3 regions of the Thalassotalea piscium genome follow, and region 2 is predicted to be linked to each of the others. Evidence: predicted binding sites of a transcription regulator. Region 2 holds the regulator's gene; each other region holds the start of a gene.

Region 1 (4,767 bases), 1.8 Mb from region 2:
ATATAAATGGTCAGTGATATTGCGATATGCTCAGAAGGCGTATTGGTTACAGCATCTCGTGTTCTTAATAAACCTGTAACTAGGTAAGGTTGTCGACCTATCTCAGTAACGTACCATCCGGCAAGCGTAGCCACCCACCCAGAAAAGGTCATTAGGATAGTGCTTTTAAGTAACCAAGATGGAAACTGTTTTTTATAGACGAAAAAATAACAACCTAACCAAGCGCAAGTTAACATGAGTAAGCCAACCCCGATCATAATTCGAAAGCTATAAAAAACTGGTGCTACGGGTGGGTGCTCACCCTTAAATTCGTTGAGGCCTTTTACTTCACCATTTTTGTCGTGAGTTAAAATAAGGCTAGCTAATTTTGGTATGGCTATTTCAAAATTATTTTTACGCGTTTCTTCATCAGGTATCGCAAAAATTAATAATGGTAACCCTTTTTCAGTTTGCCATGCTCCTTCCATTGCTGCTACTTTAGCAGGTTGATATTTAAATGTATTCAACCCATGTAAATCGCCTATAAACAGTTGCAAAGGCATCGCTATTGCAGCAACGACTAACGCAAATTTTAACGCTATTTTTGCAGACGACTTACTATCACCTTTATATACTCGATAAGCTGATATACCTGCAACAAAGAAAGCTGCAGTTAGCGCTGATGCTAATAACATATGAATTACGCGGTAAGGCATAGAAGGATTAAAAATCACCTCAATCCAACTAGTTACATAGGCTACACCGTCGATCATTTCGTAACCTTGAGGAGTGTGCATCCATGAATTAAGCGCAATTATCCAAAACGCCGACATGCTGGTACCTATGGCGACAAATAATGTTGCCGCGGTATGAACGCGTTGGGAAACACGTTCACCACCAAAAAGCATAATAGATAAAAAAGAGGCCTCTAAAAAGAAAGCGGTAAGCACTTCATAGCCTAATAAAGGTCCTGCAACATTGCCGACAGTTTCCATATAACCAGGCCAGTTTGTACCAAACTGAAATGACATAGTTATACCTGTAACAACGCCAATGGCAAAGCTAAGGGCAAAAATACGTACCCAAAATCGGTAGATACGCATCCAAGTCTCGTCTTGGGTTTGACTATATCGTATTTTGAAAAATAACAGCATCCAACTAAGCGCAATATTTATCGTTGGAAACAAAATATGAAAACTAATATTTAAGGCAAATTGAATCCGAGAAAGCATAAAGCTTAACTCGTTAGGATCCGTAGCTATATCGAGCATAACAGTACTACTCCGTTATTTTTTAAGGAATTTTTCTTTAGCGTCAATAATTTTGCTAATGCCTGAACCCAGCTTTAGCAGTGTAGATAGCTTCTCAGAAGACATATTTTGCAGTTCAGTACTCCAAACGGTAACCATTTCCATTAAGTCATGCATTTCTCTAACGCGTTGCTGAGTATATTTGTCGGCATCATTTACTGGTTCTTGTAATAGTGCATCACGAAATGTACTGAGCGTTGGGTCGAGTTCTCGTTTTCTGCGTTCAACTATCAAGGTACGGGCAATTTCCCAGATGTCTTTAGGAGCTAAGAAGTACTCTTTACGATCGCCAGGAATATGGTGTAGTTTTATTAGATTCCAAGATTTAAGCTCTTTTAAACCCATGCTTACATTCGAACGAGAAATGAGTAACGCATCACTGATTTGATCGGCATTAATTGGCTGTTCAGTTAACACAATAAGCGCGTACATTTGCCCTAATGTTCGATTTAGCCCCCATCGAGAGCCCATTTCACCAAAATGAGAAATTAATGTTTGCTGCATTGGTGTTATTGTCATTTTTGTATCTTTTGAATTTTCAGTAATTTGTGAAAATTGTAATCCTTTATTGATTTAAGTCAATACAATTGCCACTTTTTTTGCTGTATGTTGAAGCGAAAATGAAAGCAACTTGCTTTCATGGGATTAAAAAAGCCCGTTAAACAGATGTTTAACGGGCTGTACTGGTTTTTAACTTTAACGAAATTATTTTTTGTAATAAGACAGGCAGTGTTCTACTTCGTTTTTAGAGCCCATAATTACTTCAACACGTTGGTGAATATCGCTTGGTTCCATATCCATAATACGACCTTCGCTAGTCATTGCCATGCCTCCAGCTTGCTCAATTAAAAAACTCATTGGGTTTGCTTCATACATTAAGCGCAGTTTATAAGGTTTATTAGCATCTTTATTGTCAGCAGGGTAGGTAAAAATACCACCGCGAGTTAGTACGCGATGAATGTCGCCAACCATAGCAGCGATCCAACGCATATTAAAGTTCTTTCCTCTAGGGCCAGTATCACCTGCAAGTAAGTCATTAATATAATTTTGCATTGGGGCTTGCCAAAAGCGTTGATTCGACATGTTAATGGCAAATTCTTGTGTATCAACAGGTACTTGTACATTACGCTCAACTAGTAAATAGCCACCATGTGTGCGATCTAGTACATAAAAGTGGGTGCCTTTACCTGTGGTCATTACCAACATAGTTGAAGGGCCATATAGTACATAGCCTGCGCACACTTGAGTATTACCTGCTTGCTTAAATTGATCAGGGTCACCAGCGGCTAATTCAGGTTTTGCTTTATGAATAGAAAAGATGGTGCCAATGAGTGAGTTAATATCAATATTAGAGCTGCCATCTAATGGGTCAAATGAAACAATAAATTTACCATTGTCTTCACCGGCAACGGAAGTGTCTTCTTCTTCTGATGAAATAGCTTTAACAAAACCAGATTCTAGCAAGATATCTTTAAACAATTCATTAGCGACTACGTCGAGTTTTTTTTGCACTTCGCCTTGTATATTCTCATCAAGGGTAGAGCCCATTAAACCGCCTAATTGTGCTTGGCTTACACGAAATGAAATTTCTTTGGTAGCTGCAAGTATGGTTTTTATTAATGAGATTAAATCGAGAGGAACATTGTCAGCTCGTAGTGCCGGCGCAAGTCGTTGCATTTTGATACCTAATTAACTTTGTTGTTGTATGTATTTTAAATTATGCTCTACTAGCTATACTACAAAGTTACTAGCAGGTGCGGTTAAATTGTTTACGTAATCTGAAAGTTTAATTGAAAATTTCATGGTAATTATACCTAGAAATAGACTTTCTTCAGTAGAAATTAACATTATTATAATAGAATAAGGAATTATATGAAATTCGTTCGTCTTTTTGCTTTGGTGTTATTGAGTATTGCTTTTACTACAAAGGCTGCCAGTAACTATACTGAGTTTATCGCAGATAAGAAAATTCAAAGTGGCTATTTTTCTTTTTATTTAGATGACACAACAGGCAAAGTCTATTTAGAAATTAGTCAATTTAACCATGACTTTATATTTCAAAGTAGTCTACCTCATGGCATCGGTTCAAATGATATAGGCCTAGATAGAGGACAATTGGGTGATACCCGCTTAGTTCGCTTTGAAAGAGCTGGCGATAAAGTAATGTTGAGGCAATTAAATACTGATTATCGCGCTGATACTGATAACGAACTAGAAAAAAAATCAGTTAACGAAGCGTTTGCTAGCTCTATCATTTGGGGCTTCAATATTGAGAGTGAAGGAGAAAACGGTAAAAAAGTGATTGTTGATTACACACCTTTTTTACTGTCAGACATTCATAATTTAGCCGACCGACTCAAAAATAGTAAGCAAGGTAATTTTGCAATAGATCTTTCTAGAAGTTTTGTTTATCCACAGCGTAGTAAGGCATTTCCAGAAAATATTGAATTAGAAGCAACGGTTACTTTTAAAGGCTCTGGTGCGGGTAGGTATTTACGTAGCGTAACTCCAGATGCTAAAGCGGTTACTGTTAATTTACATCACTCATTAATTAAACTTCCAGACAATAATTATAAGCAGCGTATATTTCATCCTTATAGTGGTTATTGGTCACAAAGCTATGCGGACTATGCAAGCGCTATTGATGAGCCAATTATTAAACGTTTTATCCCTCGCCATCGCTTAGCTAAAAAATCTCCTACGGCTGCTGTCAGTGAAGCGGTTGAACCGATAGTTTATTATTTAGATGCTGGCGTGCCTGAGCCCGTGAAGAGCGCTTTACTTGACGGTGCACGTTGGTGGAACCAAGCGTTTGAAGCTATTGGCTATAAAAATGCGTTTCAAGTAAAAGTACTACCTGCAGATGCAGATCCAATGGATGTTCGTTATAACGTTATTCAATGGGTTCATCGTGCTACTCGTGGCTGGTCTTATGGTTCATCAGTAATTGATCCAAGAACAGGTGAAATTATAAAAGGTCATGTAACTTTAGGCTCTTTACGTGTACGCCAAGATTATTTAATTGCGCTAGGGTTAACATCACCTTTTACATCTGAACATGTAGATACGAGTATAATGAAAGAGATGGCACTTGCGAGAATTCGTCAATTATCTGCACATGAAGTTGGTCATACATTAGGTATTGCACATAACTTTGCAGCAAGTGTTAATGACCGTGCATCGGTTATGGATTACCCTCATCCATTAATTGAATTAGTCGATGGCGAAATAGATTTATCGAATGCTTACGATGATAAAATCGGTGTTTGGGATAAATATGTAATTGATTATGGTTACGCTGATATACCTGCAGATAAAGAACAACAATACTTAGCTTCTGCGATTAAAACAGCACAGGATAAAGGTTTGCTTTATGTATCTGATCCAGACGCTAGACCGGCATCAGGAGCTCATAACACAGGACACTTATGGGATAATGGCAAGAACCCAGCAGAAGAGTTGATTAGAGTACTTTCGA
Region 2 (4,767 bases):
GGCCTTTATAGCTAAGTTCAGCGCCATAAATTTCGGTATTATCAATATTTTGCGATTGAAATATGATTCTCCCAACGCTTGGGTCGAAACCTAAATTAACCTTAGTTTGAATAAAGTCTTTGTAGTCATTATAAAAAGCAACAAGATCAAACTGGTGCTGTTCACTTTGATAGTTAAAGCCTATTTCATAACCATCTGAAGTTTCCGACTTAAGATCAGGATTTGGTATCGCTCTCATCTTCATCATAGGTATGTCTAAACCAATATTTGCATCTTCAAAAGGTGGTGCTCTAAACCCCTTCACATACTGCATATAAACTTTACTGGTATCATTAAGTTGATAAAGCACACTCAGCTTAGGTGAAACACGATCTTCATTAATATGTACAATTGTTGTCGCAGGGTTATCTTCTAAATAAATATCATCAGGTTTAGGTGTTAACTTATATTTGTCGTATCGTATAGCGGGTATCAAAGTTATTGCTGTATTAGCTATGCTTATTTCATCATTAAAATATATCCCTAGCTCTTCGACCTCTGAGATTGGAAAATCTCTAACAGGAAAAGTTTCTGAAAGAATAGTACTAGTAGAAACACCTGTTGCAATATTCGTTTGCAAACCGTTACGTGATTCTATTGTTTTATTTTGGCTGACTTCTACACCGTAACCTATTAAGTGAGAAAAATTACTCGACTCTGCGGTGGTATACAAATTAAACCTTAAGCCTTGCACCTCTTGATCATAAAAGAAATCACGGTTATATAAGTAATTTTTACCTCTTGAGGTTCTCTCTTCTTCGGTAAGTTGTACAGTTTCAGTTTTTTGATCATAAAGACGAACAAAGCCACCCGCTAACCAATCAAGATCTGTAACAAACTCATAGTTTATCGAAATATTAGTGCGTTGTGTTTCATCATCACCTAATAACAAAGTGGTTGATGCAAATCTATCTAAGCCCAAGAAAGACTGAGTATCTGACTCACTACTACGTTTAAAGTAGTCATAGCTGAAGCTAACTTCTTGAGTATCTGAAATTTCATAATAGTACTTAGCAAGAAATGACTGCGTTTTATTATCTTGGGTGTCTTTAGCAAGGTTACCTGTAAGCTTTTTATCAAGCTCGTGACCTTTTCGTAACGACCCCGATAACAATACACTAGATTTATCGAAAGCAAAGGCTGTGTTCAAAGATGCAGACTTGCTGTTATCAACCGAGTTAAACCCTGTTTTAATGTCAAGGTAGACATCGCGATCAGTTTGGCTAAGCAGGTCTACCGGCTTTTTAGTAATAAACGACACAACACCACCAATAGCATCACTTCCATATGTACTTGAAGCAGGCCCTCTTAATATCTCTACTTGCTTAATAAGATCGGGGTCAATAGTATTACGGCCAGAGTTTGAATAACTCCCTACACTAAACTGATCAGCAACCGGAATACCGTCAATTTCTGTAGTGACTCTATTACCCGCAATGCCTCGAATAGCAATACTCGAATCGCCAAAGCGGCTACCAGAATTAATTACATTAATCCCCGCTTGATAACGAAATAGAGTTGCCATGTCATGTACTAGCATTTTATCAATTTCATCACTATTAATAACAGATACAGCGCCAACAACATCTTGCACTTTACGTGGTGTTTTACCAATAACAACAATCACTTCTGTATCATCTTTTGACGATACTTCAGGCATATCATTTGCTAAAATTGAACTAGTAGGTATAAAGAAACTGGCAACGGCTAAGCTAACCAAAGATTTGCTAAACATAAATTACTCCGCAGAAAGATGAAACTCTTATTGATCGAGTTATACGTGTTAAGTGTTAAAATTAACGTACTTATACAATAGTTAGTGCTAGAAAAAGATGATCTGAGTCAATTGTATTAAGCACCAATTAACTCAATTACGATTAAGTTGATTGAGCGCAAGTAATTCATGATATTCTTGCTTTCTTTTACAAATATGAAGCACATACACTTTCAGGTTCAATTATGGAAATAGACTTTTTTGCAGCCTTTATTATTGGCATATTAGGCTCAGGACATTGCATCGTAATGTGTGGTGGTATAACTACCATGCTGTCTTCTGCTATTAATAAAAGCCAACAGCAAAGCAGTAAGTTAAGTATAGTGATGGCATATAACTTTGGTAGAATTGCCACCTACTCGCTTATTGGTGCTATTGCTGGATTTACAGGTTCACTCGCCGCAAAAAACATTGGTTTTCCCGTCACTATATTAAGAATGATCGCAGGTGTTTTTCTTATTTTACTTGGGCTATATATTGGCCGTTGGTTTATGGTACTAAATAAAGTAGAGCAATTAGGCAAAGGCCTATGGAAACTACTGTCGCCGTTAAGTAAAAAATTTATACCGGTAAATAGTGCCAAACAAGCATTAGCATTAGGAGCCATTTGGGGATGGTTGCCCTGTGGGCTCGTCTATTCAACCTTAACTTGGTCATTAGCCAGTGGGTCATTAGTATCTGGCGCAACTATTATGTTTTTCTTCGGCCTAGGTACCTTACCTGCACTAATTACTGTTTCGGTTGGCGCGCTTTCTTTAAAGACATTGTTGCTTAATAATACTTTTCGAAAATCTATGGCAATAATGCTAATAATTTATGGAATTTATACGTTAAAATTTGCATCTGACATGATGTTCTAATACCATCAGTAGTAAATAATTTATTCGCGTAAATTCAAGGATAAAATGGAAAATCGTCAATGCTCAGGCCAACAACATATTCACTGCCAAAATTGTAGTATTAGTGAATTATGCTTGCCATACTCTTTAAATGATAAAGAATTAGAAGATCTTGATAATATAATTGATCGTAAACGCCCTATTCATAAAGGCGAGCAAATATTTCAAGATGGCGACAAAATGCAATCGCTTTTTGCTATTCGTTCTGGCACGTTTAAAACTTTTACTGTTGATGAACATGGCGAAGAACAAATTACAGGCTTTCATTTAGCTGGCGACTTATTAGGATTTGATGCAATTGCTGAGTCAACACATCCTAGCTTTGCAAAAGCTTTAGAAACCTCTATGGTGTGTGAAATTCCCTACGACACCTTAGACACGCTTTCAAACACAGTACCAAAGCTTAAAAAGCAAATTTTGCGAATGATGAGTACAGAAATTCGTGCCGATCAAGAAATGCTAACACTATTAAACCGTAAAAATGCAGAGCAACGTTTAGCAACCTTTATTAGTGCACTTAGTATTAGGTACCATGCTCGAGGCCTATCTGCTACAGAATTCAGACTAACTATGACCCGAAGTGATATTGGTAATTACATTGGTTTAACTGTAGAAACAATCAGCCGTTTACTTAACCGCTTTCATAAAAGTGGCTTAATTCAAGTCGAAGGTAAATTGATCACAATACTTGATGCAGAAAAATTAAAAGAATGTGCGGGCATTTAACCGCACTTATTTGCCGTTAAACACTATAGTTAACATCTCTGGGCTTGTTGGTATTTAATTGATTTAGAACAACTTATAAATTACGTCTTTGATGCATCATCTTATTAAGGCTACACTGATTATCAATTGATTATTTTTAATCGAAAGGCACAACTTACAAGATATTAAGTCTGTGTAGTCATAATTATGAATAACTTATGAGGCTAACCATGGAAAAATATAAAAAAATACTAACTGTTATTGACCCTACCACTGAAGATCAAAAAGCACTTGAACGTTCAATTGAGTTAGCAACAAAAACCAACGCAACCATTACTGCCTTTTTAAGTATTTATGATTTTTCATACGAAATGACTACTATGCTCTCAAGTGATGAGCGTGAAGTAATGCGAAATTCAGTGATCAAAGACAAAGAAGTTTGGCTAAACGAAAAAATTGCATCTGTCGCTCAACACGATATAAAAATTGACAGCAAAGTCATTTGGCATAACCGCCCTTTCGAGCCCATTATTGACCAAGTGCTAAACGAAGGCTACGACATTGTCATTAAAGGTACCCATGAACACGACAAACTTAAGTCAGTAATATTCACACCAACCGATTGGCATATACTCCGTAAATGTCCGTGTCCAGTATTACTAGTTAAATCACATTCATGGCCAAAAAATGGCAATATCTTAGCTGCAGTTAATGTAGGTAGCGACGAAGATGAACATATATCGCTTAACAACAAAATTGCAGAAGAAGCATTAAACTTAGGTAATTTAATTCAAGCAAATGTTCACCTAGTAAACTCATACCCCGGTACACCCGTTAATATCGCTATTGAAATACCTGAATTCAACGCTAACGAATACAACGAATCTATGCTCAATCATCATAAAGCAGCAATGACTACACTAGCAAAAAAATTCAATATCGCTCTTGAAAACACACACATAGGTGAAGGTTTACCTGAAGACATAATTCAAGACAAAGCACTATCATTAGACGCAGAACTGGTAGTATTAGGTACCATTGGCAGAACAGGCCTTTCAGCTGCATTAATTGGTAATACTGCCGAACATGTAATCGACGGGCTAAACTGCGATGTATTAGCGCTTAAACCTGAAGGCTACCAATCACCATTACAAAACTAATGTATAAGTTGAACTCTGCAAAGTAATATTGTCTTTTGTAGGCTGTGCTTTACCGCCAAGGACGGCGGTAGTAGGGTAATGCAGGAGCTATTACCGATAAGCACATCAGTTATCCTTATTCGTAAAAGGCAGCTATGTGACGGCATAAATGCGACCTACAATTAAGAAATTATGCTCATCAAGTGTTTCA
Region 3 (4,767 bases), 1.0 Mb from region 2:
TTTTTCTACCCACATTGCGGTGGGTAGTATTAAGTCAGATGCCTGAGCGGTAACTGTTGGGTATGGGTCAGAACAAACAATAAAGTTTTTCGGGTTACGGTAACCTGGGTACATTTCTTCGTTGATGTTTGCACCGGCTTGCATGTTGTTATTACATTGCACCCAGTAAAAATTTAATTCACCATCTTTTAATTTTCGGTTTTGAAGTACCGCATGATACCCCGGCTTTGGTGGAATAGTGCCACTTGGTACTTTCCAAAGCTTTTCTGCTAAGTCTCTATGCTTTTTGTTATTTACAACCATATCGGCAGGTAAGCGATGAGAAAAGGTGCCTACCTCACGTGCAGTTCCACAAGCTGAAGGTTGTCCTGTTAAAGAGAATGGGCTATTACCAGGTGTTGATATTTTTCCTGTTAATAAGTGAATGTTATACACAAGGTTATTTGCCCAAACACCACGAGTATGTTGGTTAAAACCCATCGTCCAGAATGAGCTTACTTTAATTTTTGGATCAGCGTAAAGCTCAGCTAGTTCATTGAGTTTATCAACAGGAACACCTGATAATTTTGACGTGTATTCTGCTGTATAGATGCTAACAAATTTTGCATATTCTTCAAAATCTATAGGAGTAGAGCCGCCAGCTGTATCGCCACTGTTCTTAGCTTTTTGCTCTAAAGGATGCTCAGGACGTAAACCATAACCAATATCTGTATTACCTAATCTAAAGTTAGTGTGCTTATTTACAAAGTCTTTATTTACGCGATCAGTTTTAATGATGTAATGTGCAATAAAGTTTAAAATGGCTAAGTCTGTCTGTGGAGTAAAAATCATGCTGTTATCAGCAAGATCTGAACTACGGTGCGTAAATGTTGATAAAACGGCAACTTTTACGTGAGGAGCACTTAAGCGACGATCTGTAATGCGAGTCCACAAAATAGGGTGCATTTCTGCCATGTTAGAGCCCCAAAGCACCATTGCGTCAGCAGCTTCAATATCATCATAACAACCCATTGGCTCATCAATACCAAAAGTGCGCATAAAACCGCCTACGGCTGAAGCCATACAATGGCGCGCATTAGGGTCTATATTATTAGTTCTAAAGCCAGCTTTCATTAATTTTGATGCAGCATAACCCTCAAATACAGTCCATTGGCCAGAGCCAAACATTCCGATGGCGGTAGGCCCTTTTTCTTTTAACGTTTTCTTTGCCTTCTCAGCCATAATATCAAAGGCTGCATCCCAAGAAATAGGCGTAAAATCCCCTTCTTTATCATACTGACCGTTCTTCATTCGCAACAGCGGTGTAGTTAGTCGATCTCTGCCATACATAATTTTTGATAAAAAATAGCCTTTTATGCAGTTTAGGCCTTTATTTACTGGCGATTTAATATCGCCATGTGTTGCAACTACTTTGCCATCCATTACCCCAACATTTACACTACAGCCAGTTCCACAAAAGCGGCATGGAGCTTTATCCCACTTTAATTTTGTAAGATCGCTACTAGTAATTAAATTTGAAGCATTGGCTGGTATTGACACACCAGCAACGGCAGCAGCAGCTGCAACAGCATTTGCTTTTATAAACTCACGACGGTTAATGGTCATATGCTCACCTATTATTCTTGTTCTGTTAAAAATTGATGATATACCGGTGATAAACTTAACAGTCCGATATGATGTTTGAGTTGATCTATTAAGAAGCCTATCTTCTTTTGTGTTGAGGCTTCTAATGTGAAAACGATTTTTCCTTCACCACTAATCGCGTGAATTTCAGCACCTTCGGTAAGTGATATTTCATTGCTAACGCTTTCTATTTGGTGCATTTGTGCGTGTGCAACGAAGCTTGCAACATGATATTCATGTGCTTGTTCTTCTTGGGACTGCGCTGGTGTATATGTTTCAGGCATTAATAACCTCTAATGTTTGAAGTTTTAGTGAAATAGCGTCCTGTGGACATGTAGATACACATGCACCACATTGTGTGCAATCGGCTAAATTTACTGTAGGTGCTGGAATGCTACTGCTTTTAAAGTCAAAGACTATGGCATTAGTTTCGCATACATCTTTACAGCTTTGGCAATAAACTTGATTTTTAGCTAAGCATTGTTCATTTATGTCGAGAAGTGCTGGCCATGGAGCAATGTCTTTATTTTGAACTTCTTTTTTGTCTAAAAATAATGGTTCTTGACAGCTTACATGGCACTTATTACAAAAGGTGCATTCATTGTCAGAAAAATTTATTGTAGGGAAACCAGCATCGTCTTTAGTAATAATATTCGTTTCACATGCGCTAATACAGTCTCCACATTGAGAGCAGTTATCAATAAAGTGTTGTTCACTAATTACCCATGGCAACCTGAGTGAAGGTGTCGGTGGAGATAACTTACCTCTAAAAAGACGTCTTCTGCTAGGGTTCTCTATCTTATTATTCATTTATTATTATATAGCTCTATTATGAAGTAGGTGGGCCGAAAATCATTTGGCTGATCCAAATCATAAAGCCGAAACCTCCGACAATAATTACAGAAAGAATTGGGGCTAAGAACACAGCCAGAAAGATAAAGGTGTTTTTCTCATGTTTTCTCACTTGCTCTGGGGTAGGGTTATCACTCATTTATTTTCCTTAAAACTGTCGGGGTTATTATAATGACATGATTTTCATTTATTAACTTTGATTCTGATCAAGTAAACTATTATTTTTTTTGATTAAATTTCATTTACAATTTCTTAAAAGTGTAGTTTAGATTTTATAAAATGCTTGTTAAACTCAGATAAAATTAATAAGTGAAGTGTTTTCATTGACTCCTTTAAAGTTCTGTTCGTTGCTCACTGTTTTACGCGAAAAACTGTATTATCAGCAGCAGCGCTGTTTAGTGGTGCTTAATGGTGATTTGCTCTGGTCAAATACACTGATCAAAACCTTGTTAATGGAGCAGAAAAAGTCTTCTAAAACAGATAAGCTTGCGCTACAGAACAAGGCTATTGCTTATGGGGAGCAATTTACAGTAGCTCCAGAGTTAATCATTAACAACTTTCATCACCATTTGGGTACTGAAAATGATTTAGTGTTTTTTGCCGACAATGCTTTTCACCCCGATGCCTTTGCCGCGCTTAGCGGAACAATAAGAGCTGGTGGGGTAATGATATGGCTATGTGATAACGAATTATTAAACGATAAAAGTAACTTCTTTATTCAACGGATATGGCAGCGGGTGTGTGCTGATAAATCAGCTGTCGTGATTAACGAAGAAGATAAAATCCCCCCTAATATTGACGGTTTGTTTACTGAAAAGCCTGCTTGTGCACTTCAAAGTTTTTTCGAGTCTGACTGTCTAACACAAGAACAACACTTGGCAGTTAAAGCCATTGAAAGTGTAGCTAATGGTCATAGGAAAAGGCCTCTTGTCTTAACAGCAGATCGTGGACGTGGAAAATCGTCGGCGTTGGCCATTGCGGTAGCTAATTTAATGCAAAGCCCAAGGCAGGTAAAAGCGCATAACATTGTAATTACCGCACCTCATAAAGATGCAGTAAAAGTATTTTTCATGCAATTAGCGCGTTCGTGCCCTCAAGGTAGTTACATTGGTGACCAATTTACTTATAAAACGGATAACGTTGAATATATTGTGCAATTTGTTGCAGTAGATGTACTGGTGTTAGAGCACCCCGATGCCAACTTACTGTTAATAGATGAAGCTGCAGCGATCCCTATATACTTACTAACTGACATAGTTGAGCACTATCATCGAGTAGTTTTCTCTTCGACTGTTCACGGGTATGAAGGTGCAGGGCGTGGCTTTGCTATAAACTTTACTCAAACATTAGCACAAAAATGTCCTCAGTATTCGAAGTTGCATATTAACCAACCGATACGATGGCGCGAGAACGATCCATTAGAGCAATTGGTGTTTAAAAGCTTTTTGTTAGCTCCTTTAAGTGAACTTTTTACTGAAATATCATCGAAAGAAGTTAATACAGGCGATGTTCGACAAGTAACACAAAAACAGCTTTTTGAAAACGAGGCGTTACTGCAACAGGTTTTTGGTGTGTTAGTGACAGCTCACTATCAAACATCGCCAAGTGATTTAAAGTTTTTGCTAACAAACGAACAGTTGGTAATTTTTGTATACTTTGCTAGAGACAATCAAACGGTACTTTCGGTTGCATTAACATTAAAAGAAGGTCGAGCAACAGAGTGCGATATAAAGTTAGCTTTAGCGTCTAAAAAACGTTTAAAAGATCAATTTTTACCGCAGTCATTATTAATACATTGCACAATAAGGTCTGCATTTGACTATCAGTATCTACGTATAGTGCGTATAGCTGTACAACCAATGCTGCAAGGTAGCGGTTTAGGAACTGAGCTATTAACAATTATTGAAGCTTATGCGCAGCAACAGTTATTTGACTTTATCGGTACCAGTTTTGGTATGAGTCAACCCTTAACCAAGTTCTGGGGGAGGGCAGGTTATCACTTTGCTCGTATTGGTTTTACACAAGATAAAGCCAGCGGTGAGCACTCTTGCTTATTACTTAAACCAATAACTGCAGCTGCTAACAACCTTATACTTACAATTAACCGCCAGTTTTATCAACGTTTTTGTTATTATTTGGCTGAGCAATTTCAGCAAATTAACCCGCAATTAGTAGAAAGAATTTTAAGTTATGCCAAACCATCTGACTTGCCCGAACTTACTTATGACGATATAAATGCAGTTGAAGACTTTATTAATAAAGTGTCACTTTATGATGTGTGTGCTTATTCAT

The links. The regulator FNR, encoded in region 2, switches genes on or off when oxygen is low (the NO sensors DNR and NnrR bind a similar motif). The targets are predictions, from matches to a motif close to TTGATCTAGATCAA.
Region 1: QUD79_RS01590 (GbsR/MarR family transcriptional regulator) is a predicted target of FNR. The motif match lies at 1,858-1,871, and genes of this name have one in related genera.
Region 3: napE (periplasmic nitrate reductase, NapE protein) is a predicted target of FNR. The motif match lies at 2,672-2,685, and genes of this name have one in related genera.

Annotation. Positions count from the first base shown of each region.
Region 1 covers NZ_AP027362.1:393,402-398,168, forward strand. The annotation lists gene QUD79_RS01585 (cytochrome ubiquinol oxidase subunit I) at 1-1,250, opposite strand, end outside; gene QUD79_RS01590 (GbsR/MarR family transcriptional regulator) at 1,266-1,808, opposite strand; gene QUD79_RS01595 (class 1 fructose-bisphosphatase) at 1,995-2,966, opposite strand; gene QUD79_RS01600 (zinc-dependent metalloprotease) at 3,162-4,767, shown strand, end outside.
Region 2 covers NZ_AP027362.1:2,153,196-2,157,962, forward strand. The annotation lists gene QUD79_RS09345 (TonB-dependent hemoglobin/transferrin/lactoferrin family receptor) at 1-1,774, opposite strand, end outside; gene QUD79_RS09350 (sulfite exporter TauE/SafE family protein) at 1,999-2,673, shown strand; gene fnr (fumarate/nitrate reduction transcriptional regulator Fnr) at 2,719-3,438, shown strand; gene uspE (universal stress protein UspE) at 3,648-4,577, shown strand.
Region 3 covers NZ_AP027362.1:1,104,042-1,108,808, forward strand. The annotation lists gene napA (nitrate reductase catalytic subunit NapA) at 1-1,605, opposite strand, end outside; gene QUD79_RS04670 (chaperone NapD) at 1,617-1,907, opposite strand; gene napF (ferredoxin-type protein NapF) at 1,900-2,433, opposite strand; gene napE (periplasmic nitrate reductase, NapE protein) at 2,453-2,614, opposite strand; gene QUD79_RS04685 (tRNA(Met) cytidine acetyltransferase TmcA domain-containing protein) at 2,799-4,767, shown strand, end outside.